DNA from 4 places in the Pradoshia sp. TA40_28 genome. Region 3 is predicted to be linked to each of the others. Evidence: riboswitches for the same ligand, from Rfam matches in the RefSeq annotation. Region 3 holds a riboswitch; each other region holds the start of a gene.

Region 1 (6,895 bases), on a different contig from region 3:
ATTACTTACTCATTCGTTGAATACTTTGCAAAAACAAAAGGCACAGTCATCATAGACTGTGCCTGCCGTTGTATTTGCACGGCTTTGGATGAACTGTTGCTCTGTTTCGTTTTCGACGACTACCCGGATGTTCATTACATCTGGGCGAGTTTACGTGATCCTCGCTTGAGTCACCACCGATTTATAAATACCTTAGTTAAAGTAATTTCCATAGTTCGTCAGAACGCTCACAATAGTGAATATCCTTTTAGCGGCCTCTTACAACCATCGCGTGCTGAATATCCTGCACCTGAATTTTCATTCGGTTCAGTTGGTCACGTTGCTGGTCATTGGCACTTTGATCCATCGCGTTTAATTCATTATATGAATTTTCAAGACCGACTAATGCCTCAGTATATTCTTTATCATTGTAATGCTCCTGTCTCGCATAATGATTATATTGCTTTTCTGCGTATTCAATCGCATTTGCACAACGCTCCAAACACTCGTCCATGGATTTTCTTGTAGCCATAGATACCCTCTCCTTTTAACATTGGATTGGTTCACAAAAGCTCATCCATTATCCATTATGCCCTGATCAAATGGATTTTAGTGTAACTTCAAATAATAGCTAATTGGAAAGTATAAACTAGCGTGGTAAAATGAGAGTTATGCTCTTACTCAAAGAAATACTAACTAGGGGGTTTAAGAATGAAACAGGTTAACCCTTTTCAATATGCAAATGACAATAAACGTTATCATACATGGAATTACCATCTTCGCAATCAATTTGGCCACAAGGTATTTAAAATTGCTCTTGACGGTGGATTTGATTGTCCAAATCGTGACGGTACAGTCGCATTTGGTGGATGCACCTTCTGCAGTGCAGCAGGGTCTGGGGATTTTGCCGGTAATCGCGCTGAGGATCTGCAAAAGCAATTTGCTGATATAAAAGAAAAAATGCATCAAAAATGGAAAGATGGAAAATATATGGCCTATTTCCAGGCTTATACCAATACCCATGCACCAGTTGAAGTCTTACGTGAAAAATTCGAAACTGTCATGAACGAGGAAGGTGTAGTTGGCTTATCTATCGCTACTCGCCCTGATTGTCTGCCTGATGATGTTGTAGAATATTTAGCTGAATTAAATGAACGTACGTACCTTTGGGTTGAGCTAGGCTTGCAGACTGTTCATGAAAAAACGGCAAATATCATTAATCGTGCACATGATTATCCAACTTATGTGGAGGGAGTAAACAAGCTCCGTAAACATGGAATACGCGTATGCAGCCACATTATTAATGGGTTGCCGCTTGAAACTCCTGAAATGATGATGGAAACTGCTAAAGAAGTTGCTAAACTCGATGTTCAGGGGATTAAAATTCACTTATTGCATCTGTTAAAAGGCACTCCAATGGTGAAACAGTACGAAAAAGGAATGCTAGAGTTTTTATCACTTGATGATTATGTCAACCTTGTCTGTGATCAGTTGGAAATCCTTCCTCCTGAGATGGTTATTCATCGTATTACGGGCGATGGCCCGATTGATTTAATGGTTGGACCGATGTGGAGTGTTAATAAATGGGAAGTGTTGAATGCGATTGATGCTGAATTGAAGCACCGTAATAGCTATCAAGGAAAACTCTATATCCCTAATAAGGCTGCTGTGACATATGAAGCTTGATCGCATTCTCCCATTCGCAAGAATCCTACTAGAGAAATCTGTAAAGCCAGGTGATATTGCCATTGATTGTACAATGGGCAATGGGCATGATACCGTGTTTTTAGCAAATTTAACCGGTCCGGATGGACATGTATACAGTTTTGACATTCAGCAAACTGCTATAACTAAAACACAGGAGAGACTCATCTCAACCGGGCTTCAGGAACAGGTAACATTGATTCATGCTGGGCATGAGCGTTTGCAGGAATTTGTCCAACCCGATCGACCAGTGACAGGTGCTATCTTTAATTTAGGGTATTTGCCAGGCGGTGACAAAGAAATTATCACGATGGCTCCGACTACCATTCAAGCCGTCACTCAATTGCTCGAAATGATGGAACCAGAAGGTATTATTGTTCTCGTGATTTATCATGGGCATCCAGGCGGAGATCTCGAACGTGACGAAGTGATTAAATTCGTTACAGAGCTTCCACAGGATATGGCTCATGTACTGCAATACCGATTTATGAATCAAAAAAACAACCCACCATTTATTATCGCCATTGAGAAACGTTAAAAAAGTGTGAGTACTTATACTCACACTTTTTTCATAGAGTTCATTTATAAATCTCAGGGGTAAAAAAGATTTGCGGTTTTCCGGCGATTGGATGAGGGCGGCTCACCAGTTCCACTTCATATACAGATGAGAGTAACTCTTCATCGAGGAGTAACTCAATACTGCCATCCGCCACTTTTCTTCCATTTTTAAGCAAAGCACATCTGTCTGCATATAAAGCCGCCATATTTAAATCATGCAGAATGGCAACAACCGTTAACTCTTCCTCAATCTGAAGTCTCTTCAGTAAATTCAATAAATCAATTGTATGCTTAACATCCAAATGATTTGTAGGTTCATCGAGAAACAGGAGCTTTGGCTGTTGGGCCAGCGCTTTTGCTAAAAGGACCCGTTGTTTCTCTCCACCACTTAACGCTGAAAAATAGGTATGCTTAAATTTCAGTGTATCTGTTTGGGCCAGACACTTATCTACAATAGCGTAATCCTCAGTTTGATAATGATTAAAAAATCCTTTTCCCTGATAAGGATATCTTCCGAGTAAAACAATTTCTTCCACTGTAAAATCCAAACTCACTACATGTTCCTGGCTTAGCACAGCCGCTATTTTTGCTAATTCTCCGGCTTTATAGGAGGATGTTTGTCTACCTTGGATCGTTGTGGTTCCCGCTTTATATTCCATTTTCCCCAATATACTTTTAATCAGCGTTGTCTTTCCGCTTCCATTTGGTCCAAGAAGTGCAAAAAACTCTCCTTTTTCTACCTTTAATGAAAAATCCTGGAGCACCCGTTTATTTTTATGATAGCCTGCACTGAGGTTCTCTACATTTAACATGTCAAATTCCTTCTTTTTATCCGTTCTTTAATTAGTAAAATCGTAAATATCGGTGCACCAATTAAAGCCGTAATTACACCAATAGGCAATTCCTGTGGATTGATGATGACTCGAGCAATCATGTCAGCCAATATCAGATATCCTCCCCCGATGATCATCGATAAAGGAAGTAAATGCCTGTGGTCAGCACCCGATATAAGGCGAACTAGATGTGGAATGACCAATCCGACAAAGCCGATTGCTCCTGATACGGCAACTGCCGCACCTGTTAATAGGCCGGCACCTATAATGATCATGATTTTCTTGCGTTTCACGTTAATCCCATTGTATTGAGCAGATTGATCTCCAAGTGCCAATCCATTTAGTTCCCGGTAATGATACAGAATAATAGATGCCCCTATTACGAAGAAAGGAATTAGTATACTGAAGTGCCCCCAGTTTTTCATGGCCATGCTGCCCATAAGCCAGTTCAATACTTCTCTCATCTGATCTCCTGATGATAGGGCAATGATTAGAGAAACCAGCGCTCCAATAAATGAATTCATAATAATACCCGCTAGAATAATGGTTTCATTTGCATAGGTTACACTAGCTGCCCTTGTAATACCAAACACGACCAGCAAGGTTATAAAACTGAACACTATTGCAACAAGCGGCAAAGTGAAGTGACCAAAAAGAGCTATTTCTATATTAAAAAATAAGACGACCACTGCACCAACTGACGCTCCGGACGAAACACCAATGGTATATGGATCAGCGAGTGGGTTTTGCAGAAGTCCCTGGAAGGCAGCCCCTGCCAGAGCCAAACCCGCTCCTACAAATAATGCAATCAATACTCGTGGTAAACGTATATTCCAAATAATCATTTCAATATTTTTGGGACCTGTATAGAAAGATTCCTGACCGGTTATATTTTTTAAGAGGATCCCAATTATATCTTTAATCGACATGTCCACGCTTCCTATAAACAGGCCGAGCAATGCAGCTAACAGCATAAATAGGATACTCACTGTATAAATACCGGTTGTTCTTTTTTTATTTTTCATTTCTAAACTTCAATTCCTCTTTACTCCAACGGCGAACCTCGGATTATTCTTACACTTGTTCGAATTATATCTAACCGTTTCAAAACACAAAAAATCCTTAGCTCTGTAGGTATTGAGCTAAGGATTCACTTTTTTCCATTGTGAATACAATAAGCCTACTTTTCCCACCGAAAAATAAGTACAGTAACTTTAAAAGCAGGTTTCCTGGCTTATACTAATCAATTCCTGATTTAGTAATTACAGTAGCGGGGGCTGCAACGGCCTTTAACCGTTTTCCCTTTCACCCTCAAGATTCGAGGCACTTTTAAAGTATATAATTTGATTTCATTTTCATTTTTAAAGATTGACTGCCACTCAACTATCATCCTATAAGCCCGGCTTCTTTGGCAATTAATTTAAATGACTTTACTTTTGCCTCATAGGAATGAGTAATCGTTACAAGCATTATCTCATTTGTGTTGAACCGTTTTCTAAGCTCTTCTATTTTTTTCATAATCGTTTTTGGGGACCCGATAATCATTTTTCTTCTATTATAATCAATTCGCGCCGTTTCAAACTGAGACAAAGCCATTTCGTGAATTTCATTCGGGTGCGGAGTTCCCTCCCGGATAATTCCCTGTGAAAGAAATAGTAAGGATAAATCTAAAGATCCAGCCAAATATTCTGCCTCTTCATCTGTATCTGCACATATCGTAAATACGGTAACCATCCCTAAAGGTCTCTGTCCAAAATCGGATGGACAAAACGTTTCATAGTAATGCTTCATATTTTCTTCTGCATATTCACTGTTAATAAACAAAGCAAAATTATATGGTAACCCTTTTTGTGCAGCAAGAGAGGCACTTGATGAACTTGATCCAAGCATCCATAATTCCGGAGGAGCTTGAATAACAGGAGTGGCTGCTAATCCATAAAGAGGATGTAACTCAGGTAAATGATCATATAAATACCAAGTTAATTCATCCACCTGAACAGGAAACCTGTGAAGATCACTTAATCTGCCTTCCTGTAATGCACGCGTTGCTCTTGGCATCCCGCCAGGAGCTCTGCCGATGCCCAGATCTATTCTTCCTGGAGCTAAACCTGACAATACTCTGAAATTCTCCGCCACTTTATAAGCACTATAATGAGGTAGCATTACTCCACCAGTGCCGACTCTTAGCTTAACGGTTTGAGCAGCAATCCATGTCGCAAGGACTTCTGGCGATGAGCCAGCCAACCCTTGGCTATCATGATGTTCACTTACCCAAAATCTTGAATAACCCAACTCCTCAGCCAATTTTGCCAGTTTGACTGTATTAGCAAGCGCCTGCTCTGAAGGTTCTCCGACAGAACGTGGTGACTGGTCTAGAATACTTAACTTTATCCCATCCGTACCATCCCCTCACGATAAAATGCTATTATACTGGTCTTTATTTCTTTTTCATCCTTTTAAATGCATGATACAGCTTACTGTTCCAATAAAAGAAATACGCTGATTTGCCAGCTAATTTCAGCAGATTTCGGGTATACTGCCTAACCGCTTTCTGGCTCTTAACCTTGGAGTCGGCTAAATAAATACCCATTAACCCTTGATTAATCATCCTATGGAACTTACTATCTGGTATTTTCATGACATCTTCATTAGCTTGTTCAACGAAATAAGATAGCCTCTCAATCATTTGCTCTTCCGTATCATAATAGAAGCAGAAGTTCAAATCATTGCCAAGACGATCTTCCTCCTGATCAATAAAATAATCCAGCATAATATGCAATCCTTGAACATATGGGAAATAAGAATCATATATATCCCTTGCCATTTGCTCTGTGAATTCTGGACGGTAAGCATAGGAAACTAAGCAAAAAATACCTAATGTAGATCCTGCACAAGCGCTAAATTCATACCATGTTAAATCTTCTGGAAGCTCGTGTTTATTCTGACTGTACCACGTTTCTAATCTATGTACCCGCTCATCCCACTTAACATGCTTATGTATTTGTAAATCGCAATAATAGGAGCAAAGTTTTTTCAAATAAGGCTCTATATACCTGTAATGCTCCAGTTTTACTAAAATAGACTGACAGGTATGTACCAAATCTATTAAATACCCTCCGTCATCCTGATCCTCTCTAAGATCATAGTAATTCTGTGTCGAGCTCTCTGGATTTAGGGCATCCTTCATAGATTGATGTAATAAAGCAAAATCGTCAGGATCAAGCGATGTACTGCGGTCACATAAATTATCAAGATAATCACTGATCGTTTGATATGCTACAATAAATCGGATTACATCCTCTTTTCCTGCACCTGCAGCGAGAGCTAATATAGATCCTCCCTCACAATGAAATGTTTTATGGGCGATACTGGCCAGGGCCTGAGTACGCAGTTCTTCATTAGGGATTTTTTCAGCTTTTGCCTGCCACCCCGTCAATTCTCGATGAACAACTGGAAATATACCTCGGTATACTTCCTTTACCAGACCAATATCACTTTTGGGCAACTTCATATATGTTCCATCTCCTTAGAATCCTTAAACGATATATCCTATATTCCGTAATCGTGCTTCAATAAAACTCTTTGCATATAGGAATACATCTTCTCTCTCTGGCTCATTAAAAATTTCATGATATAGCTTCGGCCATTCTTTATAATGTTTTTCAGATGCCGGAAAGTAGTTAAACCATTCTCTTACCATAGCCTTGTCCACTATTTTGTCATCCCCAGCCTGCATAACAAGAACAGGAATATCCGGGAAATCTTCATAAAAATCAAAGGCTTCCTTCATAGCCTTTACTAATTCACGATACCACCTGACA
Region 2 (8,610 bases), on a different contig from region 3:
GTATTGCCAACTTCGAAACAGCTGATCCATTGTACTACCGTGCTGAGCCGGTTGGTTGTACAGCAACGATTTTAAATAAGCTTTACAAAGAGAACGGTGTTAAAATCAGAAAAGAAGTGGCGGGGTTAATGTTATCTGCAATCATTTCTGATTCCTTATTGTTCAAATCTCCAACATGCACAGAACAGGATGTGGCTGCAGCTAAGGAATTAGCTGAAATTGCTGGCGTAGATGCAGATGTTTATGGATTAGAAATGTTAAAAGCAGGTGCAGATTTAAGCAAGAAAACAATTGCAGAATTAATTTCTTTGGATGCTAAAGAATTCTCCATGGGTACTTCCAAAGTGGAAATTGCGCAAGTTAATGCAGTAGATACGAATGAAGTAATGGCGAAGCAAGCTGAATTGGAAGAAGTTATGCAAGCTACTATTAATGTAAAGGGTCTGGATTTGTTCTTGTTGGTTGTTACGGATATCTTAACTAATGATTCTGTTGCGCTTGCCATTGGTCAAAAAGCGGCAGCTGTTGAGAAAGCCTTCAATGTAACATTAGTAAACAATACAGCTGTTCTTAAAGGGGTCGTATCCCGTAAGAAACAAGTGGTTCCAGCATTAACAGAAGCTTTATCGTAAATAATACTTGCAAACTTCCTAGATTAATGTTATATTAATATATGCGATGAGCTGAATTGTGTAAGCCGAGCACATACCTTAGGGTACACACTATGTGGAGTGTGGTGACTCGCCTCAATTTTTTCGAAAAAGAGACACCTGTTTTTTAAACAGGTGTCTTTTTATATATACAAGTTATTATGAGGTCGATATGGATTTGATTGAACTACTGAGAAGCTGTATCCATTAATATACATAAAGTATAAGGATTAAACTAAAAATGTAAGTGAGTTCGATAAGGTATTCGGTATCGAGAAACCATTAGAAGGCCTTTAATTAAACTAAACAAATAAAAATGATCAATTCCAAATACCCTACATATGTTGATTATTATTCAAGGAGGAAATGACATGAATAAGAAAACGGTAGATGATATTTTACAGGAAGGAATTCATGGGCCTAAAGAAATAAAGCCTGCTGAACGAAAAGAATTTTTGGGGACTATACGTGAACGTGTTGTTGTCGTATTGACGCAGGCTCAGGTTTACCAAAAACAAATTCCCAATGGATTTATGGATCTTTTGAAAACGAATAAGGAAGCTAAACTATATTTAAACGGGCACATCAATTATTCCCATCTATCCAAATTTGTTAAAGCAGCAGATGAACATGGAATTCAATTTAAAATCGTGACCAATAAGGAATATAATTCACCTAACGGGTTAGTCTTGGCTTATGATCATGCTATAAATAAGGAAAACATTACGTTGATGGAGCAATCAGCTGAAAATAAGACCGAAGAAACACCTGAAAAGAAAGGTTTCTTTGAATCACTTAAACGAATGTTTATGAAAAATTCTTAAAGATTTTTTATTCAAGAATATGGCATCAATATAATAGGCACGTGCCGCTAGTATCATACGGTAATCAAGTGTCGGTTACTGGTAGGATGAACGTGCTATCCCCTATTCGAGTTGATGTTTGTGTGGTATAGTAATCAAATTGAAGATAAATTAGGTTTATAATTTGAGGGGCACAAAAAATGAATTCAACACGAGAGTATATTGAAGAATGGCAGGAAGCACTTGAAGAGGAAATTCAATACCTAAAAAAATATGGCAGTACGCGCTATCACTTGATGAATGGTAATAAGATTACATCAGGTGATTCTTTTACGTACTATTTTGAATCTTCCAGTGCATTGAGAATCCCTGTGGGGACGATTGCTAAACTGGAATGGGGCGGGAGCCGCTATGATGCCAGAATCTTGTCCTCTGAGGGCAATAGTTTACTGCTATCTCTGGATCAGTCGATAGGGGAATTGATTGAGGAGGCAACGATTTATCATGATCCGTGGGAACTCTTAGATCAGTTAATCGAAAGACTCGATGATATAAGGAAAAGCAAACGAAAAAGAAGCCGGGTAAAACGTATTATGGAACCTTCCATGCCTGATAAACGAACAGACAAAACAAGTAAAAGCTCGGTACGTGAGCTATACGCCCGTTCCAAATATAACCCGGTCACCTTTGTTTGGGGTCCCCCCGGTACAGGAAAAACATACACTTTGGCTCGAACAGCTGCCAATAAGTATTTTAAAAATAAACGGATATTAGTCCTTTCCCATAGTAATCAGGCAGTCGATGTTCTGCTGGCTGAGATTACGGGATTTGTTAAACGAGCAGATCGTTTTCAAGAAGGGGATATATTACGGTATGGCTCTCAAACTGGTGAAGGTCTGCTGATGCATGGGGATATTTTGCCGGGTAAGTTATTGGAAAGCCATGATGGGCAATTAGTAAAGGAAAGAGACTCCATTGCGGAAGAAAAGAGATTGCTCAAAAAGGATCTATCTATGTCATTCAGCGTGCGTGACTCAGAGCAACTGCTTGATCTGGAAAAAAAGCTGGGTAGAATCCTGGAGAAAATACGGCAAAAAGAAGTCCACCTCTTAAAAAATGCGTATATAATAGGCACGACCTTGGCTAAAGCTGCGATGGATTCAAGTATATATGAACAAGAGTATGATCTTGTTTTGATTGACGAAGCTAGTATGGCCTTTATCCCACAAATTGCTTTTGCCGGCTCTCTTGCCAAGCGGTGTATTATTTGTGGAGACTTTAAGCAATTGCCTCCTATCGCCGTTTCGCGTGGCGAACTGGTAGATCGATGGTTGAAAGAAGATATTTTTCACCGTGCCGGGGTCGCCGATATCGCGCGTGGTGGGAAACTTCATACGCATCTGTTTCTTTTAAAAGAACAGCGGAGAATGCATCCGGATATATCTGCTTTCACGAATCAATATGTTTATAACTCATTAGTCGGAGATCATCCAAGTGTTCATGTAAATAAAAAAGAAATCGTCTCAAGGTCGCCCTTCCCAGACCGTGCGTCGGTATTATTAAATACTAGCTTTACCGGAGAGCATTGCTTCACAGGTACTTCCTCGGGTTCTAGAATGAATTTGATGAATCTGTTATTATCCTTTCAGATTATACATGAAGCTTATAGCAGTGGTACCAAATCAATTGGTTATGCAACTCCATACCGAGCCCAGGCGCAGTTGATGGAGACGTTAATTAAAGACTTATATCAAGATGAGAATGGTCTGCATGATATTTTGGCTGCTACAGTCCATCGTTTCCAGGGAAGTGAACGGGAACTAATGGTATTTGACAGTGTGGATAGTTATCCTCAAAATCGGGCTGGTATGTTATTGACTGGAAGGGAAAGTGAACGACTTCTTAATGTTGCAATCACAAGGACCAAAGGAAAGCTGATTCATGTTAGCGATGTGGAGTTTATTGAATCAAAAGTTTCTCATTCCAAGACCCTTCATCAACTTGTGCAATATCAGATGAAACGAAACCAAATGATCAATATGGACCAAATAGGCAAGTGGATTACGAATCACCATCCGAAATTACAATGGATTTATGCACGAAATTTAGAGGGATTTTATCAAGATATAAAACAAGCCCATTCATCGATTATTCTCTCCTTGCCAAATTCGAGTGTTCTATCACAAGAGTTTGTTCAACGAGTAAAAACAAGGAATTCAAGGGCAAAGTTAATGATATACTCTCCTGATTCCCATACCTATTTAGATCCTGATATCCATCTTCAGAACGGTCCAAGTTTCAGCTTCGTCATTATGGATCAAAAAGTATTCTGGCTTGGAATTCCGCTTGAAGCGAATAGGCGCGTTCAACCGCCGTACATTGGGATTCGGTTGGAATCTGAAGCATTTGTTAATCATTTTTTGCAGCAACTGCCAAAATAATTGGCAGGATATTGATTGCTATTTTCAGTTATTAGATTTATAATTCTATATGTTGATATTATTGAAATTTTTAAATACTATATATTGAGTTTAACGTGTTAAAGGTGTCGAATACGACTTAATAGGGAATCCGGTGAAAATCCGGAACTGTACCCGCAACTGTAAATGCTGATGAAATAAGTAAACCACTGTAGATCAATCTATGGGAAGGACTTAGAGTAAAATGACGCATGAGTCAGGAGACCTGCCTTTTTCACTAGTTTACCTTTATCGGGAGCAATGAAGGTGGAACAGAGAACATGGCAATTTTGGCACATTTCAATTTTGTTATTATTTCTATTCCCATTGCTGATTAAAGGCAATGGGATTTTTTGCGTGGAGAAAATCAAAACTATTCGGTGGTTCTGAGAAATCCTGATTCAACAAAATATGTCGTATCAGAAGGTATGGTCTTTATGCGATGGTTTGGTAGCTCAAAAATTTAAATTGGGTCAAGCTTTACCATTCAGGAGGAGCTCAAACCAAAGAATCCTATCATTACAAGAGTATGCATTAGAGAAATGGCAGTGAAAAATAAGGGGGAAAAATGATGGTACTATCATACGATACACAAGATCATAGTCAATATAGCAAGATAGAAATCAGCAATTTGGAGAGCATTGAAACATATATAAAAAAATGTGTAAAACCCTATCCTTCCTTATATTCAGCAGAAGAATATATCGAAAAAATTATGACGGCACTGGAATATAAATTTGACTATAACAAGGAAGAATTGGTGAATTTATTCGTACTCAGTGCCGTAGAGCGCATATCTGCCGATGAACCGGATTGGACATATGTAGCAGCGGCTATTTATTTAGATCGTTTATATGAATTAGCTTCCCAAAACAGGGGCTATGAGCTGAAAAATAAATACGGAAAGCTCTATCAGCTTGTTCTAACATTGACTGAAATGGGTATCTATCATCCTGCCTTATTGGATGTGTATACAGAAGAAGAGATTAACAGTCTCTCGGCACTTATCGAACCGTCAAAAGATCAATTATTTACGTATATTGGCATTCGTACATTGGCAGATCGCTATTTAGCTAAATCGCATAATGGCAGACTATATGAACTTCCTCAAGAGCGGTTTATGATTATTGCTATGACGTTGATGATGAATGAACCAGAAAACAAAAGGCTTGAATTAATAAAAGAATCCTATTGGGCATTATCCAATCTTTATATGACGGTGGCGACTCCTACGCTTGCTAATGCCGGGAAAAGCTATGGCCAGTTATCCAGTTGTTTTATTGATACGGTCGATGATAGTTTGCAGGGAATTTATGATTCGAACACGGATATTGCCAATCTATCAAAAAATGGTGGCGGAATAGGTGTTTATTTAGGAAAGATAAGGGCCAGGGGCAGTGATATTAAAGGCTTCAAGGGTGTTTCCTCAGGGATTATTCCATGGATGAAGCAATTAAACAATACTGCTGTCAGTGTGGACCAATTGGGCCAAAGGCAGGGCGCTATCGCTGTTTACCTGGATGTTTGGCATAAAGATATTTTCACCTTTCTTGAAGCCCGTCTGAATAATGGCGATGAACGTTTCCGTACTCATGATTTATTTACCGGTGTATGCATTCCAGATTTATTTATGGAGCGTGTTAAGGAACGCGGCACATGGTATTTATTTGATCCGCATGAAGTCAGGAAGGTCATGGGCTATTCTCTTGAAGACTATTTTGATGAAGAAAAAGAAAATGGGCAATTTAGACAAAAATATGAAGAGTGTGTTAACCATCCGGAGCTTTCGAAAAAGGAAATACCGGCAATAGAAGTGTTTAAGGCAATCATGATTTCTCAGCTTGAAACGGGAACGCCCTATATGTTTTATAGGGATACGGTCAATCGCTTAAATGCCAATCGTCATAAGGGAATGATTTATTGCAGTAATTTATGCACAGAAATTACGCAAAATCAAAGTCCAACAACGGTGATTGAACAAAGAACGGAGGATGGGAAAATTATTATCGAAAAAACACCCGGAGATTTTGTTGTCTGTAATCTATCCTCCATCTCTCTGGCCAAAGCTGTAAGGGAAGATGTGCTTGAACGATTAATAACGGTACAGGTTAGAATGCTTGATAATGTCATCGATTTAAATAATATACCAGTCATTCAGGCGAATATAACGAATAAAAATTATCGTGCGATCGGACTTGGTACATTTGGCTGGCATCATTTGCTGGCATTAGAGGGCATTGCTTGGGAATCGGAGAAAGCAGTTGAATACTGTGACCGTTTATACGGAAAAATTGCTTATTTAACCATCAAATCAAGTGTAGATTTAGCTAAAGAGAAAGGCGCCTATCCATATTTTGGCGGGTCTGATTGGGAAAGCGGAGCGTATTTTGACCAAAGAGGCTATCATTCTGAAGTGTGGAATGAGTTGAAAACTGATGTCCATACATATGGGATTCGAAATGGCTACCTTATGGCTGTGGCTCCAAATTCATCAACTGCCATCATTGCTGGTTCTACATCTGGAATTGACCCAATTTTCAGAAGGGAGTATTCCGAAGAGAAAAAGAACTATCGAATTCCAGTGACTGCACCTGATTTGAATCTGGAGACGATGTGGTATTATAAATCCGTTTATTTAATTGATCAAAAATGGAGCATCCTCCAAAATGCGCGTCGTCAAAAGCATATTGATCAGGGGATTTCGTTTAATCTGTATGTCCGCAATGATATTAAAGCACGTGATTTATTAGATTTGCATCTGCTTGCATGGGAGACTGGTTTAAAAACAACTTATTATGTACGTTCTACATCAAGTGCTGTTATAGAAGAATGCGAAAGCTGCCAATAATGATGAGGAGATTATAAAATGGACACAAAAACAATCGTAGAAAAAAGAAAATTAGTTGACCGGGATGCACCGAATAGCTCAACGGGGATTATTAATGGAAAAAATTCGAATATTTTAAATTGGGACGATGTGCGTTATCCATGGGCTTATCCAAAATATAAAGTGATGCTCTCTAATTTCTGGACACCTTTTGAAATTAATATGTTGAATGACGCGAAACAGTTCCCCAATCTATCAGAGATTGAACAGGAATCTTTTTTGAAAATTATCGGCTTGTTAGCTTTACTTGACAGTATCCAATCTGACTATGCTAGTAAAGTTGCTGATTATTTGACCGATTCCTCGTTGAATGCCTTAATGATTATGCTGGCACAGCAGGAAGTGATTCATAATCACTCGTATTCGTATGTATTATCGAGTATCGTCCAAAAGAGTAAGCAAGATGAGGTTTTTGAATATTGGAGAACAGAAGAAATCCTCCGTAAACGCAATGATTTTATTACGGATGGCTATCGGGATTTCACAGAAAGCCCAACGATTGAAAACCTGCTCAAATCCATCATTTATGATGTTATTCTGGAAGGACTCTTCTTTTATTCGGGCTTTGCTTTCTTTTACAATTTGGCCAGAAACCAAAAGATGGTGGCAACATCGACGATGATTAATTATATAAACCGGGACGAACAGATTCATGTTGGCCTATTTGAAAAGATTTTCAAAGAAATTTTGACAGAACATCCGGAAACCGATACAGAAGAGCTCAGGAATTTTGCGATTGAAACCTTCCGAACAGCGGCAGAACTTGAAATTGAATGGGGTAATAAAGTCATCGGAAATAAAGTAGAAGGAATCACGATGGCTGAGCTTCGTCAATATATCCAATTTATGGCCAATAAGCGTTGCAATCAGTTAGGGTATGGAAGAACACCATTTCCAGATGTTCCAAATAAAAATCCGTTCAGATGGATTGTTGCATATCAGGAAGTAGATTTAGGCAAGACTGATTTCTTTGAACAAAAATCACGACAATATACCAAAACAACAGATTCGAATGGATTTGATGAACTCTAAAGAGCAAAAAAGACGCCGTAATTGGCGTCTTTTTTTGCTCGAAGGCATCCTTACCAGCGGTGTGCTTTCGCATTGCTTCTCAAAATGATATTGGTTTGAGACATTGCAGTATGTCCATTAACCTGTGATTTTGAGCGCTTCCGCCTTGTCCAGTTATGGTGAAAAAGAGAAGAGTGTGGATCTAACTGATTCCGATAACTCATTGCTTATCACCCCATCAGTAGGATACGTTCCGATGCCCAGTTAGGACATCCATAATAGGATAGGCAAAATCGGGGAATTCTATTCTCGGAAAAAGTTCACAAAATAGATCATATAATTATGATAAGATAGATAGAAATGGAAACTATTGGAGAGATTGTTATGCAATTGTTGGAACATGAACCATAACAACGCAGAAATCAGTGTCGTGGTCCGCCTTTATACAGAATGGCCTACAAACTAATCTGTTAAAGGGGAGAATACAATGAGCTACGATTCCGTGTTTTTAAGGTATGTCGAGCAAGCATACCAACGTTTTTCTGGGGATTTTTCATTTATTACCGGAACTGGGAGAATGCAAACCGATTGTTTGCCATGGTCCTACGGAAGCCGTCTTCTTTTTCATATGAAAACATCGAATAGAATGCTTGATATGGGCAAAGGCGGTGGTGAATTTTTATCGTTAATGAGGCCGTTTCCTTCTGAAATTTATGCAACGGAGGCATATGAACCTAATATTCCTATTGCCAAAGAACGTCTTCACCCATTTGGTGTACAGGTAGTCGGAATTGAAGAGG
Region 3 (8,610 bases):
CTGCGCAATACGATGTTCAAAGATATCTAGTAAAGTAACATCCCTCATTCGGTCTCCTCCTCTGGATATTTTTGTATATTTATCAAACCAAATTTATATTAATGTGCATTATAGCACGGATCCTCTAACAGATTAAAGTAATTTATTATTGTATAAATCACCTTCTTTTCCTCTCTTCAAACATTTTTTATAAATAACTATACTTTATTCTTTGTAAAGTATGAAACAAAATGAACGATTAGCCTTGTTTACCATATTTGAAACAGGGAATTTCTAAACATAAAAGGAGGGAATAAAATGAATCATTATCAAACTTTTTTCTTGAAAGATGATGGAATAATCCCTAATAATCCAAACTTACCCGTTATCCTTTATAAACAGGCTGTCAAAAAACCCGAATCCAATATGGAGAGCATTTTCAATGAAAACCAATGGCTTAACAGTTGGACAAATGGAGTATTTGACTATCATCATTATCATAGTAATTCACATGAGGTTTTAGGTGTTATTAGAGGAGAAGCCACCCTAATGATTGGCGGTGAAAAAGGCAAAGTGATTCAGGTTCAGACAGGCGATGTAATCGTTCTTCCAGCTGGCACTGGACACAAACGCCTGAAAGCGAGCTCTGACTTCTCTGTTGTGGGCGCATATCCAGATGGAATGAATTTTAATACGAAATATGGGAAGGAAAATGAACGTCCCGAGGTATTAGTAGAGATTAGTAAAGTTCCACTCCCTAAAACCGATCCTGTTACTGGCAAGGAAGGCCCCTTAATGCAAGAGTGGTAATGTAAACCTTTTAGTTGTATAACTACCTTATCTAATTCCCCCACCTTATTTTCTATTTATAGTCATTAAAATAAATATTTTACTAAACTTCAAAATGTTTCAACACCTAATTTTAGGGAATATAGAACTATCTAAAAATGAATCTATAGGGGAATTGACTGTATGCTACAGCAAAAAACAAATTTATTAGAAAAGCAAGATATGACGAATCCACAAATCGTACCCGAATGGGTAACAAAGGAATACCAAACTTTCCATAATACTGTTACAAACCCGACTTTTCCCTGCTATTTTGGTATGAAAGCAGAAAATAAAGGTGAACTCCGTTATGCGTATATGACTCATGAGGATTGGTCATCCCTACCGAAAGCAGTCGAAAGCTTCCTTGAATTATTTAAGGAGCCCCCACATATAAGACACGGATTATTTGTATTTGTAGAACCTGAAAAAGAGGAACGCGATATCCCTTATTACAGGGATTATTTTTGGAGAATTCTACAGTATTTACACGAACATGATCCTAAACTATGGCCGGAAGATAAACCGAAAGATCCTGAACATTTTCTGTGGGACTTTCACTTTGCCGGTGAACCATTCTTTATCTTTGGTAATTGCCCTGCCTACAAACAGCGTAAAACACGTGATCTTGGTAATAGTTTAGTTCTTGGCTTTCAGCCGCGAATGATTTTTGAAGGACTCGAAGGAACCGAAAAAGGCGGTATTATGTCCAGAGAGAAAGTACGGGAACGTGTGGAGAAATGGGACCAGCTTCCGAAACATCCTGATATTAGCCATTATGGCGATACCAATCATAATGAATGGAAACAATACTTTATCGGTGACGATATAGAACCTATCGCCGGTAAGTGCCCTTTCCATCATAAGAATGCTTAGATAATCAAAAGCTGATCCATCATGGATCAGCTTTCTGCTATTATGCTGGGCAATAGTATAGATCTCTCCATCCAAAACGGATCATTTCCGGATTGCTCTTATTTAATAATCTGTTGAACTCTTCCAACCTGTCCATCCGTTAAACGCACTTTAATGCCATGTGGATGTGTTGCTGAATTAGTTAATATATCTTTAACAATACCCCTTGTTAAAGCACCGGTGCGCTGATCCTTCTTTAAAACAATATCCACTTCTAGTCCTGCATGTATATCACTGCGATTTTTCCCGTTTTTCATCTTTGTAACCACCCTTATTTATCTAAAATTCATAATTACATTCGTTGAGCATAACGTAATCTATCCACTAATGGTATAATGGACGAATAGTAAAATCCACTTTTATGGAGGCAGTATGTTAACTTTTGAAGAAAAAATTGCAATTATAGAGTCCTTTAAGGAACTCGAACGTAAAAATGTTTCTCTTGGACGTGTCAATTATCAATATCCTGAAAGCAAATTAGATAAAATGAATGTAGTCTACCACCTGCACCCTAACGGCAATGGTTTCGTTTTTGCTGAAGGAATACCAGGTTATCGAGTTGATCATAAAGGTTTGGTAAACATCAGAGATTTTTCTGCTGAGCAATTAGAAACAATTCTATCCAAATCTATTCAACTTCTTTCTACTGAACCGCATGAAGACCAAAAGGTCGATTCGAATGGTGAAGAAGAAACTTGGACAAACAATGAAGGTCATACTCTTACCTTGGTACTAGAGGAAGATATGTGGAATGTATACGCAGGCTTAAATCTGGATGGAACGTTTCCTTCCTATAATGAAGCAAAATCATATTTAATGGAAGAAGGATTCCATAAACAAGCTTAACCAAAAAGCCCATTGGTTCTCATTATCCAATGGGCTTTATATTTATCCAAGAGACTGTATCATTCCACCCACCTATCAGTTGATTATTTACCGGAAAACTCTGCCTTCCTTTTCTTAAAAAAGGAGCTAATTCCTTCCATGGCATCTTCTGATTGGGCTATTTTTAACATATTATCCAATTCAATTGAGATTCCGTCTTCCAAAGAAACTTCTGTCCCTCTTATGACAGAATCAAGGATTCCTTTAATCGCGAGTGGCGGCCCTTCAGCTAGTCTGGTTGCGATTGCTAAGGATTCAAATTTCAGCATATTAACAGGTACAACTTTATTAATTAAACCATATTCAAATGCTTTAATCGCTGAAATTTTTTCACCGCTTAACATTAATTCAAGTGCCCGCCTGCGGCCAATCAATCTTGGCAACCGTTGCGTTCCTCCATAACCAGGCATAATTCCAAGTTTAATTTCAGGTAGAGCAAACTCTGCTGTATTCGCAGCTATAACCAAGTGGCAGGCCATTTGCAATTCATTTCCTCCGCCTAAGGCATGACCGTTTATACTGGCGATGATGGGTTTTGGAAATGACTCTATTCGATTAAATAAGTCATGCATACCTTGAATCGTTGCCCTTGCTTTTTCCGGCTCCGCCAAATCAGCAAATTCATTCACATCGGCTCCAGCTGAGAAAGATTTATCTCCTGCTCCGGTTAAGATAATTGCCCTAATATCATTGTTAGTTTCTATATCATCTAAATAAGTCCCAATTTCATATAATGTATCCCTATTCAATGTATTAAGGGGAGGTCGATTAATCGTAATGAAAGCTACCTTTTCATTTACTTCCAATAAACAATTTTGTCCCATTATCCTGCCTCCCTTTCTATTATTATGGCAATTGCCTGACTAAAACCAATACACATGGTGGCCAGACCATAAAGCCCGTTTGTCCGTACCAACTCATTTAAAAGAGTAACGATAATACGAGCCCTAAAGCGGATGTCATAGAGCAATTGCACCGCCATATGGATTCACCTTTTCCATACATTGAGCTGGATACGCGTAAAACCAGCACTCAATAAGCCTAAGCGATAAACCCCATTGAGCACTTGCCATGAGTGATTATTTCTTTTTCTAACCAAAGCAACACTGATTAAATCATTGGTATCTGTGCGAACTATTAGAAGGTATTCTATCTGTCTGGCATTTTTCAGCGGATTTATTTCCCGTCAATGATCTATCTTTGTTTACTTTTCTAATTTACAGCTTATGCTGATTAGCATAAACTACGAGCCTATCATTCTAATCCCACATGTGAGTGTGAATACGTATTGGTATTATCATATCTACATAAAAGGAAAATTTCAACAATATTATCGGAATATTCAAATTATTTAATTCGAAAAAAAAAGAGCTTCCCTTCATGTAGGGAAGCTCTCAAGTGGAATGGTTATTTAAAAGTTTCAGGATAGATTTTTTCAGCTAACAATTGCAATCCTTCTGTTAAACGCGGTCCCGGGCGTGACACCGTATCGTTATTGACATCGTAAATTTGCTTATTTTTAACAGCTTTTACCTCAGACCAAGCCTTTCTTCCATATATCTGTTCTTCAGGATTTTCAATATAATAGCCGTATGTAGTAATAATGACATCAGGATTGCGCTCAATGACTTGTTCTTCACTCATCGTAACCCATCCATTTTGATCGGCGGCGATATTTTCCGCGTGAATGATTTCTAGCATATCTCCCATAAAGGTTCCGCTGCCTGCCGTATATAAATCTGGGGAGGAAGATACCTCAATCCATACTTTCTTTTTATCTTTTATTTTGCTGGCTTTCTCTTTAATGGTTGCCACTTCTTTTTTCATATCATTAATCATTTCTTCACCCTTTTCGGATGTTCCGGTAGCCTTTGCAATTAACTCAATTGTTCCATATGCTTCTTCAAATGAATTGGCATCAGGAACTATAACTACATCAATATCAGCTGTTTGAAATTGCTTGATTGTATCCTTGGCGTTAGTAAAATGGCTTGCCGAAAGTAAAACAAGATCAGGATTTAATTCCAATACTTTTTCAACATTAATCTCTAAGCCGCCGACTTTTGGTTTGTTAGCTGCCTCAGTTGGATAATTACAATAATCAGATACCCCAACGATTTTCTCACCAAGACCAAGTGCATAGGCAGTTTCAGTATTGCTTGGCAATAAAGAAACAATAGCTTCAGGTTTTTCCTCAATTTTAATTTTTTCTCCTGAACCATCTTTCACCTCAATCGGAAAGGAAGATGATGTGGATTCAGGACCCTCTTTTTTCTGAGTCGAGTCATCATTAGATGATGAACATCCATACATAAAAATGGATAACATAAAGGTTAAAACCACTAAAAATAAATTGTTTTTCTTTTTCAACACTGTTATTCCCCCATATTCTTAAATAATAAAAAAAGCCTTAGCTCAAGGAAAAGCTAAGGCGGCGTCCTATACTAAACAACAGGCTCAGGCTACCCTACTCTTCCCTCCGAAAAATAGTACATAAAATGAAAAAGCAGGTCTCCTGGCTTAACGCATCAATTTACTTTGATTTACCTTCCTATGCTCAAAATGGCGAGCCAGTGGTTTACCAAATCATTTCATCCACGCACACAGTAGCGGGGGCTGCACCGGAATGACACCGGTTTCCCTATTATCCTTATAAATAAGGCACTCTTTCAATTCTTTATATTCAAATTTCTTTTATGATCTGTTATGTAAGATTATCTTAATCTTCTTCGTATTCAAGATCAGTGTGTTCTTTGCAAAATTGCAATACCATGGATAACTCATCATCCTCAAGCTCAAAATCCAGAACACTTTGTGTTTCATTTTCTATAAACTCATACTTTGTAATTGAATCCTTATTTTCATCCATTACATATATAACACGTAAAAGTAACCCTTTTTCGGTATAGAGCTCATCATCCTCAGGAACAGCCACTTCCAGTAAATATTCATATCTATCTCCGGGGAGAATTCCAAATGGGTCTTCCAGTTTTTCCACTGTGTAACTTTGTATCTCAATCATGTTTATCAACCTTTCTGAATTGCCTATGTATTATTATACATGTTCCTTTTCGATATTAAACATTTTACCCCATTATTCAACTTGTTTTAAGAATATATTTTAATTGTTAATCGAAAACTATAGTAAACCATTTCTAACAGAGGAGTTTATTATGCGTATTTTACCTGTTATCACTTTGCTTATTATCCAACTTTTCATTCCAATAGAATCATTTGCAAAAACAGCCTACCTCAGTTTCGATGATGGACCCTCAAACTGCACACAGGATATTCTTGATATTCTTAAAACTCAGGATGTCAAAGCAACCTTTTTTGTAACCGGAACGGCAAGTCCCGGACATATGTATTTGTATAAAGAAATTGTTAAAAATGGTCATGCCCTTGGGTTACATTCCTATTCCCATAATTATTCTGAAATTTATCGATCTAAGGATTCATTTTTTAAAGATATTAATAAACTGGAAACATTCTTAAAAGAAGAAGTAGGCGAAAGCCCAAAAATTTTACGCTTTCCTGGTGGCTCCAATAATTATGTTGCTAAACAATATGCTGGTACTAATTTAATGAAGCAATTAAAAACTGAGGTAACAGAGAGGGGATATAAATATTATGATTGGAATTGTGATGCCAATGATGGATTGAATCCTCCGATTCCAGAAAAAAAATTACTTAACTTAATTATGAGAGGAGTAGATGAAAAGGAAAATCTTTATATCCTCCTGCACGATTTTAATAGCAATACAACAATTGTCGATGGACTACCGGAAATCATTCGTCGTCTAAAACATAAAGGTTACACTTTTAAAATTATGGACGAGACAACTCCACCTTTGGAATTTTAGATATATGTGTAATCTGGCTCGCTTTGAAAATATATAGCAGCGGATTTTCCGTCAGAGGTTGTTGTGCGGGAACTCATTTATATTTATAAAAACGGGGCGGGGACATAATCTAATTTAATAATGGTATGTAGAATGACCAAAATCTATTGAAACAAATAAAACACGAACTATTAGGGGGAATATCACTTATGTCCCAGCCCCGTTTCAAATTGTAGACAAAAGGAATTCAGAATGGCCCTTAAGGGACCAATTTCTGAATTCCTTATTTTTTACCTTATTCACGAATTTTGGACCTTCCCAAGTCCAATTATAAAAAACACTGAGAATTTCTGTCTTATACCGTGGAAACCCATATATGAAGCAGTATCCTATTTTCTGCAGAATGGGAGAGACTCCTGCGGGAAGAACAAGCGTACCCTAGACCCCGCAGCGCAGAGCGCGAGGAGGCTTGATGCTTGCCCGCGGAAAGCGAGCCCATTCTGTAGAAAATAGTGTTAACCGAATAGGAAAGAATAGCGAAAAAAAAGACTGTAAACAAGGTCCCTAAAAAATAAGGGGTTTGTCTACAGTCTGAAACGCTTTTTAATAAAGGGCGTTTGTTTCATTATTCAACTACAAGATAATTTCCATGTTCCATATTGATCACGTACTCCGGCTTTGGAGGCTTGCCGCCATGCTCCTTAATTTTCGCTTTATGGCCTGCAATGTGCTCAGGACTCTTCTCCCATGCTTTCCACGCTTCCTCTGATTCCCAGCGGATGATCATGACAACTTCCTCTTCCCCACGTGTTGTTTTCTTCACTAACAACTCACGGCTGATAAAGCCTTCACGTTGCTCTAACAAGGATGGTCCTTGGTCTGGCTTCTTTTTAAAACGTTCTAATACCTTATCTGAATTACCTTCTGTTACTGTCCATTTACGAAGTTGAACGAACATCCTTATCGCCCCTTTTATGAAAAAGCATGCCCCGCTTGAGACATGCTCCTTGTTATGAATATTATTTTAACTCATTTAGAATTTCATCTAGTTTTTCAGCTTCAGTAGTTACACCATTGCTTGAGAAGTACCAGTTAACACCGTCTAAGTAGACAATCTTTCCTTCTTTGTAAGCACGAGTTTTCTTGATAATATCATTTTCAATATCTTTCTTAATTGTTTCCACATCAGAAGCTGTACGGTCAATGATTAATAATACTTCTGGATCTACAGATAGAATTGACTCATAAGAAAAGTCAGAACCGTGGGAAGATGCTTCAATATCAGTTGTTGCTGGCTTGAAGCCAAAGTCATTGTAAACATAAGCAAAACGGGAATCTTCTCCATTGTCAAAACCAGAGATTTTCTTGTCATTATACATAGCTACTAATGCATTTTCATACCCAGCTGCTTTTTCTTTTACTGCATCTACTTTCTCTTGTAATGACGCCTTTAACTCTTTACCTTTTTCTTCTTTATCGAAAATTTTAGCTGCTAAATCGACTGTTTCATTTACAGCTTCTATGTAATTCTCGTTATCAGAACCAATGAAGATTACATTCGGTGTAATTTCTTTCAATTCTTCATAGAATGGTGTTTGACGGCCAGAGATGAAAATAACATCCGGCTCAGCAGCTGCTACTGCTTCAAAATCAATTTGTTTTAATGTACCAACATCAGCAACACCGTCAGTAACATATTTTTCTTTTAAATGTTCTGGCATATTCCCTTTACCGCCGCCAGCTGCTACTCCTACGATTCCTTCAACACCCATTGCATCTAGTGTATCTAAGAAACCATAATCAAGTGTAACAATTCGTTCAGGCATTTTATCTAATTTTACATCTTCAAAAGTAGTTGTTGTACCTTTTTCTTCATCTTCACGAGAATCTGTTAAGGAAGAAACTGTCATTGGGAATTTAGAACTTTCAGTAGTTCCTTTTTCTTCTGTTTGTTTTTTCTCAGAAGATTCTCCAGCTGTTGACTCATCACCTGAGTTACAAGCTGTCAACATTAAAGTTAAAGCAGCCATTGCAGTTAATACTTTCCACTTCTTCATCCTTTGTTATCCCCCTATTTATCTTGTTTAATTGAAAACGATTATCATTTTCAGTTGACATTATTATTCTAAATGAGAATCACAAATTATGTCAACACTTTTAA
Region 4 (8,610 bases), on a different contig from region 3:
CTAAAAATCATATTCCCGCAGAAAAAGCTTTTTTCTTAGGACCTATCGTAAGAGGGGAATTACGTAGGGGCAACGCAAATACTGGAATGAAACTGTGCCAGTTTAAAGTGAGGAAGCCAGGTTTGTTGATTATGGGAGGCAGTCAGGGTTCTGAAATAATCAATCAGGCTGTTCGTTCAAATTTAAATACATTACTTAAAACCTTTAATATCATTCATTTATGCGGACAAGGGAAAGTTGATCCTACGATTCAGTTAAATGGATATGCGCAATTTGAATATATAAATCAAGGATTAGCTGATCTATTAGCTATGACCAATATAGTGATCTCAAGAGCTGGGTCAAATTCTATATTTGAATTTTTAAGTTTAAAAATACCGATGATTCTAATCCCATTATCAAAACAAGCCAGCAGGGGAGATCAGATTATGAATGCTGAATCATTTAAGAAACAGGGAATTGCTCATGTCATTGAAGAGGATGAGCTAACGGAAAGTATTTTATCAAAAACAGTCGAAACTGTATTCAAGAACAGACAGATGATAATGGATAAAATGAACCGTTTTGAGGGGGAAGATGGACTGCAGCGTCTGTACGAATTAATTGTTACTTATAAGCTCTGAAAGTAATGAGTGTGAATTCTTGGGGTAGATAAATGACTAATTCATTCAATTCAGATGCAGTGAATCACGAACTGACAATGATGTTTCTGGTACATAGACTAAATAATTGGATAATAATCAAATAAAAATACGAAGTCAGCTATTGGTCTAAGTGAAAAAGAATAGTAAATTAAATAATAGTTCAGAAATTAGGAGTGTCACATTACATGAATTTAAGAAATTATGCCAACTATGATGGTCTTGGGTTGGCTAAGCTTATAAAAGAAAAACATCTATCCTCTAAAGAAATAATAGAGGATGCATTCGAGCAAATTAATGCACTTAACCCTAATTTAAATGCCGTTGTTAGAACAAGAATGGAAAAGGCATTAATAGAGGCAGAAAAGTCAGAATCCATTCAGGGCCCTTTTGCAGGGGTCCCTATTTTATTAAAGGATTTGTCTCAAGCCATTAAAGATGAACCGATTACCGCTGGTTCAAAACTGCTTTTAAATCGGATCGCAAAACGTGACTCTAATTATGTGAGGAAAATTCGTGAGGCAGGGTTTGTGATTATTGGACAAACGAGTACACCGGAATTTGGCGTAAAGAATATTACAGAGCCTGTTGTTTATGGACCTACACGTAATCCATGGAATTTAGATTATTCACCTGGCGGGTCAAGCGGTGGGGCTTCTGCCAGCACAGCCTCAGGCATGGTACCGATCAGCGGAGCCAGTGATGGAGGGGGCTCCATTCGTATTCCGGCATCCTTTACTGGTTTAGTTGGATTAAAAACAACAAGGGGCAGGACTCCGGTTGGTCCGGGGGTAGGGCGTCAATGGCATGGAGCGGCAGGTGATTTTGCCTTAACAAAAACCATCCGTGATAGCGCAGCAATGCTGGATGCATTGCAAATCATTCAGCCGGATACGGCCTTTCAGGTACCATTATTTAATGGAAGTTATTTAGAAGAACTTTCGAAACCGCTGAAAAAATCGTTTAAAATAGCTTTCTCTACTAAATCTCCGGTAGGTACACAAGTCAGTGAAGAGGCAGTAAAAGCGGTACATAAGACAGTGAAATGGCTCGAGCAGGCAGGGTTTAGCGTTGAAGAACGTGAGAACGGCGTAGATGGAATCCGTCTAATGGAAAATTACTATATTATGAATAGCGGGGAGATGGCAGCTGATATTCTTTCAATTGAAGAAGCTATTGGTCGTCCTATTACGGTAAATGATATAGAAATCGTCACTTGGGTTCTCAAAACGGCTGGACAAAATGTATCAGCCGTTCAATTTACACGCAGTATAGCTGAATGGGATACAGCCGCTGCGAAAATGGCAAAGTTCAATGAGGAATTTGATTTATATCTCACACCGGCAACAGCTCACCCAGCACCAAGGGTTGGAGAATTGACCCATACACCTGAACAGAGCTCACAATTATTAAAAGTAGATGAATTACATTCATCTGAACAATTAGCATTGGTCTATGAGATGTTTAAACCGAGTTTAACCTATACTCCATTCACGCAGCTTGCGAACATTATTGGCCAGCCGGCTATCAGTTTACCTATACATTTAACTGCTAAAGGACTGCCGCTAGGGGTACAACTAATGGCACCTAAGGGGAAAGAGGATTGGTTACTTCGAATCGGTGCATTACTAGAGCAGTCTGACATTTGGGTTGGTCAAAAGGGAAATCCTTATTTAGGATAACTTTATACTTGTTTGAGTAAAATCATGGAATCCGGGTAGGCTCATTGATTGAATTGAGAACAGTGAAAGTTTCTTTTTGGTAGAATCTGTCATTTGATCATTTCTGCAAAATGAAATTTTACTGCACTGGCTATTAAATTTTATTTTTTAATTTGAATTAGCATCCTTTTCATTCGATAATATCTTCCGTTTTGATCTTTACCATGATACTATTTAGTTATATGAAATTTCAGAACAAACATAAGTGCTCACTTTGGTGAGGTAAAAGGGAATCCAGTGTGAATCTGGAGCAGCCCCCGCTACTGTAAGAGCTGATGAAATCACGTGACCACCTCTAACGAGGGAAGGTGTGAGAGTAAGAGGAAGCTCAGAGTCAGGAAACCTGCTTATGATTGTGTATGCTTACTTTTCGGAGGGAAAAGGATTGGCGAACGCAGAGATACTGTATCTTTGCGTGATTTTTGACAGGGTTTTTTTAGTCTGTACATCAATCAAGCCTGTTTTCCTTATTTAGGAAAACAGGCTTTTTTTGTTTCAATATTTCAGCGTAAACACGCTAAATATAAATAATTTTTTATAAAGGGAGATAGTGAGATGAAAAAGATGGCAAGCTTTATGCTTCTCTTGTTCTTATCCGTTCCTGCACTAGTTGCTTGCGGTAATGAGACAGTAGACAATCAGAAGCAAGAGACAAAACTAAAAGAAAACCAAGAAACAGGGGTTTATCCCAAAACGTTTACAGACGGCCGCGGGGAAGAGGTTACGATAAAAGAAAAGCCAACAAATATTGTTTCAACAACATTGGCGATTGATGAATACTTGCTTCCTTTAGTTGGACAGGATCAGGTTGCAGCCGTTACTAAATTATCAACAGACCCTGGTATTTCAAATGTTGCTGATTTAACAAAAGGAATTGATACGAAAATTGAAACGGTCACTTCCGAATTGGTCCTATCGTTAGAACCTGATTTAGTGTTGATCCCATCCTATGTTGACCCGGAGGTACTCAATCAATTGGAGTCTGCGGATATAACAACCTATCAAATAAAAGATGATTCATCCTTTTCAGGCGTTTTAGCAGGTCTTAAGGAAGTAGGGGCGATTGTAGGAGAAGAGAAAAAGGCCGCTGACATCATAGCTGATGTAGAGGAGCGGATGGCTGCTCTGAAAAAGAAAGGAGAGGCCGAGGCGGAGAAAAAACGCGTGGTTTACTGGACACAACAAAATTCATCTGTTACAGAAAATACCACTATTGGAGAAATGATTACCTTAGCTGGTGGAATTAATGCCATCACAGAAGCAGGTATAACGGGTGAAGAGTATCCCGATTATCCTAATCTATCAAAAGAAAAGTTAGTGGAGCTAAACCCGGACATCATCATTACGAGTGATTGGCAGTATGACGGTTCAAAAGCAACCTTTGTTGAGGAATGGAAAAAGGATCCGGCCCTAAAAAAAATTAAGGCATTTAAGAATGATGAGGTGTATGTAATTGATAGCGCCAATTTATCAACAGCATCTCACTTTATCATAGAAGGTGCAGAAGATATTTACCAAGTTTTATATGGTAAAAAATGATGGTCAGTAAGCAATCTAAGCAGGCACTTGTTTTTTGCTGCCTGGTTTGTACGTTGATTGTGTCATTACTTCTAGCGACGATGTATGGTGGTGTGATTGTTCCATTTTCAGAAACAATGAAAGTGCTGTTCTCACTGCTCCCATTCGTTCAATTTGAGTATAATCCGATGTATGAGACGATTCTTGTACAGATTCGCTTAGCGCGTGTCGTCGTGGCTGGATTAGTTGGAGCAGGCTTGGCGATCTCGGGTGTTGTCATGCAAAGTGTGTTTCGCAACCCAATGGCTGACCCGGGCATCATTGGTGTTTCCTCAGGCGGAGTCTTCGGCGGCGTAGTGGCTATCTATTTTGGTTTAGCGGCTATTCATTCTCTATTTGTACCGTTAATGGGTTTTATTTTATCCGCCGTAACGCTTTTTGCGGTCTACAGGATTGCGACCAATCATGGTAAAACTTCGATGCTGACATTGCTGTTAACGGGCATTGCCATTAGTTCATTCTTGTCAGCTTGTACCTCCCTGCTCCTCTCTTTTTCTAATGCGGGAGTGATGCAGCAAATTGTCCAGTGGATGATGGGAAACCTGAACGGTCGTGATTGGAGCCATGTACAACTATTGATTGGTCCTGTTTTAGTAGCTCTTTGCGTCTTTTTATATTATGCCAATCACTTGGATATTTTTCTCCTCGGAGAAGATCAAGCGCAAAATATGGGGATATCCGTACAGCGTACCCGTAATTTGCTTTTGATTACCGCTTCATTAGTGACTGGTATGAGTGTCTCATTAACAGGAGCGATTGGCTTTGTCGGTCTGATTGTTCCTCATATGACCCGGATGATCATTGGGCCTTCGCACAGAAATTTGATTTTGGCAAGCGCCTTGGGAGGATCCAGCTTTTTGATACTCGCTGATTTAGTCTCTCGTTTGGCCATTCGGCCTGCTGAGATTCAAATCGGTATTATTACCGCTTTTGTAGGTGCGCCTTTTTTCCTTTATTTAATACTTAAGAATAAAAAGAAAGGAGAATCTTGAGATGGCAGCAAATTTGAAGGCGGAGAATCTCAGCTTTAGCCGGGGAAAAAGGATGATTTTGAAATCAATGAATATCTCATTGGAAAAAAGCCAGTTTATTGGCTTAATTGGTCCGAATGGTACCGGGAAATCTACATTGCTGCGCTTAATGGCAGGTTTATTAAAGCCAAATGCAGGAACCATATTTTATAAGAATCAATCTATCTCAGAAATGACTGCCCTGGATGTAGCCAAAGCTATTACCTATATGCCACAAAGTACGGTTCTCGATTATGAATTCACTGTCAGTCAGGTTGTGCTGATGGGCAGACATCCGCATCGGAAGAAATGGCAATTCTCACAAAAAGATGATGAGCAACAGGTAGAGAAAGCGATGAAACAAACAGGCATATACCATCTGAGAGACCGTTATATCACATCCTTGTCAGGAGGGGAACGACAGCTTGTTTTTTTGGCCAAAGCGATTGCCCAGCAATCAGAAGTCATCTTATTGGATGAACCGACTTCAGATTTGGATATTTATCATCAAGTACAGATTGCCGAAGTCATCAGAGAACTTGTCAAGGAAGGAAAAACTGTTCTCGCAGCCATCCATGATATTAATTTAGCCACTCGATACTGCGACCACCTTGTGCTGATGGGAAATGGGGAACTTGTTGCGAGAGGTAAACCGGAAGAAGTCATTACGGTACAAAATTTAATGCGTGTTTTTCAAACGCATACCTATACCTACAATGATGATCAGTTCGGAAAAAGACAGATTATCCCTTATGCGATTGATATAAATGGTTGATTGGGAGTGACGGAGAAGGATGACGACAAAGGATTTACGTTATATTTGCTATACATATATGCATGAGAAGAGTTATAAGGATAGATTATTATCTAATCTGGCCAGCGCAATGGCTTTCTATGTAAACAAGGGGAATGGTGTTGAGGAAATACCATTTCATACGAAGTCCTATACGTTGAAATAAGGGGGAAGTAAGCGTGAAAAAAGATTGGCGCTATTCCAGCTATCCATTCATGAGAGAAAAAAGTTGTTTAGTTGACTATGAGATTCGCACTGATAGTTTAACAACTAGCATTGGGGCAGTTTTCCCATTATTGACTGATAAAGAGCAAGTAGCTCTAGAAGATTTACGAATCATTCAACCATTATGCTATCATGTGAATGGCTCTGTCCGTGGAAAATTGGCAATAGAAGAAGCTGACTTACAATGGCTAAGTGGAAGATATGATTTTTATGTCGATCAAACAGGGGAAAAGGTCAAGAAATTTGTATTACCACAAGGAAACAGCGCTGCCTGTGCACTTCATATGGCGAGAAGTGAGGCGAAAAAATCATACCGGGCCCTGCATAAAGTCAGTGAAGAACGTGAAGTACCGGATATCTTGTTTCAATTCTTAGGTTTGCTCGCTAATATTTGCTTTGTGATGGCTGTTTATGTCAATCAGGTGAATGGCATACAGGAAATCCCATTTGTCAGTAAATCATACGCTGTAAAAAAGAATTAAAATTACGGATAAAACGAAGCAGGAGATTTCATGAGCGACGTATGGGAAATAGGTATATCCTAAAAAATAAAACGGAGTGCAAAAATGCATTCCGTTTTTGTACAGTAGATTATGAGGTTTTTGTGTTGGTTGCTAACAACTAAATTATTTACTATGAATCAACCTTGAAATTAAAACATTTCAGGGCTTTTTATGTTCTAAAGATTCGCCTCGTTAACTTTTTGGTGTTATGTCGGAAGAGGGTATCTCTAATACTGCCTCCAGCGAAGAATCCTTCTTGCTCCGCTGAAATCGTACTTTATCTCTGGCATTAGGTTAAGTCTGTTGTCAGAGGCTTCTCTATAGGAACTTCAACTTTTTCTTTTTTGGCCTCTTTGTTTTTAGTTGGCAGGAAAAAGGACAGTATGAGCGCGACAGCAAATATGGCAATGAGGATATAGGCCATGTTTTGAATAGCGAATGTCAATCCGTCTGAGGAAGCTTTAGCCATTAAGTCATCAAAGGTAACGCCGAGCGATGTGAGTTCAGTTGTCAGCGATTCATCCACTTTTTCCCCGCCTGAAATGCCTGCTTGTTCAACAGCGCCCATTAATGCCGGATCCACTCCGGCTTGTTCTGCTTGTGTCTGCAAGGAAGAATTCGTAAAGATGCTAGTCAAATAGGAAAATAGAACAATCCCTGTTACAGAACCTAATGGAGCACCGAAATCTCGGATGAATGAGAATAATCCTGAGCCGGATCCATATTTTTCTTGTGGCATTACACTTAGGGCATTTTTTATGAATATGGGCGTTGCTGAACCAAGCCCGAAACCGAATAACATCGCAAGCAACGAAACATTCGAGAAGGATGTGGAGACTGTGATGAAGGAAAATAGGACCAATGTTACAATCGGTAAGCTTAGGACAAAATTGAGCAGTTTCTTGTTATTGAATTTATCAATCAACTTTCCGAATAGCAAGGATCCGCACACCGATGCCGCGTATATGAACATATAGAACAATCCAGATTCACTCACATCGCCGCCAGGCCTGGTTGATATGAAAAAGTTCATTGCGTATATGAAGGCTTGGTAGGCGGCCTGAATGATTAGATTTATAAGAATGATTTGAGCGAAAAGCCTTTTTTTCAATAAGGAGAGCTCAAGGATCGGCTGGGCATTCCTGTTTTCCATAAACCAGAGAATGACGGCTGCTCCTACGCCGCATGCCAATACGCTAAGCGTATAAATGGAGCCGATTCCAAAGTTTGAGACCATTGTGGAAACAGACAATAAACATCCTGTACATATGATGATCAGCAAGGTGCCAATGAAATTCAATTTGACCTTTCCGGTTCCTTTTGATTCTGGTACAAAGAATTTCACTACAAACAAACCCAGCAAAGCCAGGGCGGCGCTGATCCAATAAATGATGGTCCAGCCATAAATTTTCACCAAAAATCCTGCAATAACAGCGCCCGTGGTGGATGCGATTCCTTGAACAGCCGTGAAGATGCCGGATGCAAAACCCCTTTTTTCAGGAGGAAAAATGATGCCGATATAAGCGATAGCTATAGGGAGGATACAGGCAACCGCAAAGCCTTGGAATACACGGGCAACAAGAAAGAATGAGAAGTTGGGACTTAGAGCGGCAGCTACCTCTGAAATAGTGAATACCGTCATTCCAAATAGCAATACCCGTTTTCTCCCAAGCTGGTCTGAAACTCTTCCAGCAATCGGATAAAGGGCAGTAGAGGCAATATAAAATGAGAGAATGATTAAGCCTGATAAGTGGGTAGGAATCTGAAAATGTTGAGAAATGGCAGGGATTGCGGGAGCTTGAAACACCATTGCTTCGATTGCGATAAATGCCCCAAAAACAAGAGCCTGTTCATATGGAAAAAAGAGTGATTGTATTTGAAATTGAGAGCATGAACCCGGCGGATATAACTATTGCTGATAGTATGATTTTTAATAGCCCGCCTTTTTCAGGATACTCAGATCATACGGTTAAAATGGATTTCAACTCATGGGATATCGTCCAAAAAGTGCCTGTTGGTAAAATTAAGTCATATGAGTTGGAAGAGGGTACATTAAAGTTAACATTATCTTTATAAGAGAGAGCTGGGATTTCCGTTCAAATACGGAAGTTCTAGTTTTAGTTAATTATTCATTCGCTT

The links. Region 3 has a riboswitch for cobalamin ahead of AC58NB_RS16930 (ABC transporter substrate-binding protein). Riboswitches for the same ligand answer to the same signal wherever they lie in the genome.
Region 1: another riboswitch for cobalamin. It lies ahead of AC58NB_RS05965 (FecCD family ABC transporter permease); the one in region 3 lies ahead of AC58NB_RS16930 (ABC transporter substrate-binding protein).
Region 2: another riboswitch for cobalamin. It lies ahead of AC58NB_RS08720 (ribonucleoside-diphosphate reductase subunit alpha); the one in region 3 lies ahead of AC58NB_RS16930 (ABC transporter substrate-binding protein).
Region 4: another riboswitch for cobalamin. It lies ahead of AC58NB_RS02385 (ABC transporter substrate-binding protein); the one in region 3 lies ahead of AC58NB_RS16930 (ABC transporter substrate-binding protein).

Annotation. Positions count from the first base shown of each region.
Region 1 is NZ_JCATZO010000003.1:388,150-395,044, forward strand. Features, by position in the region: gene AC58NB_RS05940 (hypothetical protein) at 10-135, opposite strand; gene AC58NB_RS05945 (YtzC family protein) at 248-511, opposite strand; gene mnmL (tRNA modification radical SAM protein MnmL/YtqA) at 691-1,665, shown strand; gene mnmM (tRNA 5-(aminomethyl)-2-thiouridylate-methyltransferase MnmM) at 1,655-2,221, shown strand; gene AC58NB_RS05960 (ABC transporter ATP-binding protein) at 2,262-3,053, opposite strand; gene AC58NB_RS05965 (FecCD family ABC transporter permease) at 3,047-4,099, opposite strand; cobalamin riboswitch at 4,277-4,420, opposite strand; gene AC58NB_RS05970 (LLM class flavin-dependent oxidoreductase) at 4,461-5,465, opposite strand; gene tbcS (tetraprenyl-beta-curcumene synthase) at 5,512-6,585, opposite strand; partial or broken gene AC58NB_RS05980 (serine aminopeptidase domain-containing protein) at 6,610-6,895, opposite strand, start outside.
Region 2 is NZ_JCATZO010000005.1:188,800-197,409, reverse strand. Features, by position in the region: gene AC58NB_RS08735 (manganese-dependent inorganic pyrophosphatase) at 1-632, shown strand, start outside; gene AC58NB_RS08730 (YueI family protein) at 1,022-1,474, shown strand; gene AC58NB_RS08725 (AAA domain-containing protein) at 1,654-3,894, shown strand; cobalamin riboswitch at 3,980-4,160, shown strand; gene AC58NB_RS08720 (ribonucleoside-diphosphate reductase subunit alpha) at 4,484-6,760, shown strand; gene AC58NB_RS08715 (ribonucleotide-diphosphate reductase subunit beta) at 6,779-7,831, shown strand; gene AC58NB_RS08710 (YpzG family protein) at 7,882-8,034, opposite strand; partial or broken gene AC58NB_RS08705 (methyltransferase domain-containing protein) at 8,298-8,610, shown strand, end outside.
Region 3 is NZ_JCATZO010000020.1:10,287-18,896, reverse strand. Features, by position in the region: gene AC58NB_RS16965 (HD domain-containing protein) at 1-48, opposite strand, end outside; gene AC58NB_RS16960 (cupin domain-containing protein) at 298-789, shown strand; gene AC58NB_RS16955 (YqcI/YcgG family protein) at 952-1,683, shown strand; gene AC58NB_RS16950 (YwbE family protein) at 1,782-1,979, opposite strand; gene AC58NB_RS16945 (hypothetical protein) at 2,095-2,568, shown strand; gene AC58NB_RS16940 (enoyl-CoA hydratase/isomerase family protein) at 2,652-3,431, opposite strand; gene AC58NB_RS16935 (hypothetical protein) at 3,431-3,589, opposite strand; gene AC58NB_RS16930 (ABC transporter substrate-binding protein) at 4,015-4,935, opposite strand; cobalamin riboswitch at 5,096-5,291, opposite strand; gene AC58NB_RS16925 (DUF6509 family protein) at 5,327-5,629, opposite strand; gene AC58NB_RS16920 (polysaccharide deacetylase family protein) at 5,781-6,470, shown strand; gene AC58NB_RS16915 (antibiotic biosynthesis monooxygenase family protein) at 7,075-7,407, opposite strand; gene AC58NB_RS16910 (siderophore ABC transporter substrate-binding protein) at 7,469-8,506, opposite strand.
Region 4 is NZ_JCATZO010000002.1:63,390-71,999, reverse strand. Features, by position in the region: gene murG (undecaprenyldiphospho-muramoylpentapeptide beta-N-acetylglucosaminyltransferase) at 1-623, shown strand, start outside; gene AC58NB_RS02390 (amidase) at 830-2,323, shown strand; cobalamin riboswitch at 2,549-2,727, shown strand; gene AC58NB_RS02385 (ABC transporter substrate-binding protein) at 2,918-3,901, shown strand; gene AC58NB_RS02380 (FecCD family ABC transporter permease) at 3,901-4,932, shown strand; gene AC58NB_RS02375 (ABC transporter ATP-binding protein) at 4,934-5,725, shown strand; gene AC58NB_RS02370 (hypothetical protein) at 5,745-5,909, shown strand; gene AC58NB_RS02365 (cobalamin adenosyltransferase family protein) at 5,923-6,450, shown strand; gene AC58NB_RS02360 (MFS transporter) at 6,761-8,278, opposite strand; gene AC58NB_RS02355 (hypothetical protein) at 8,299-8,547, shown strand.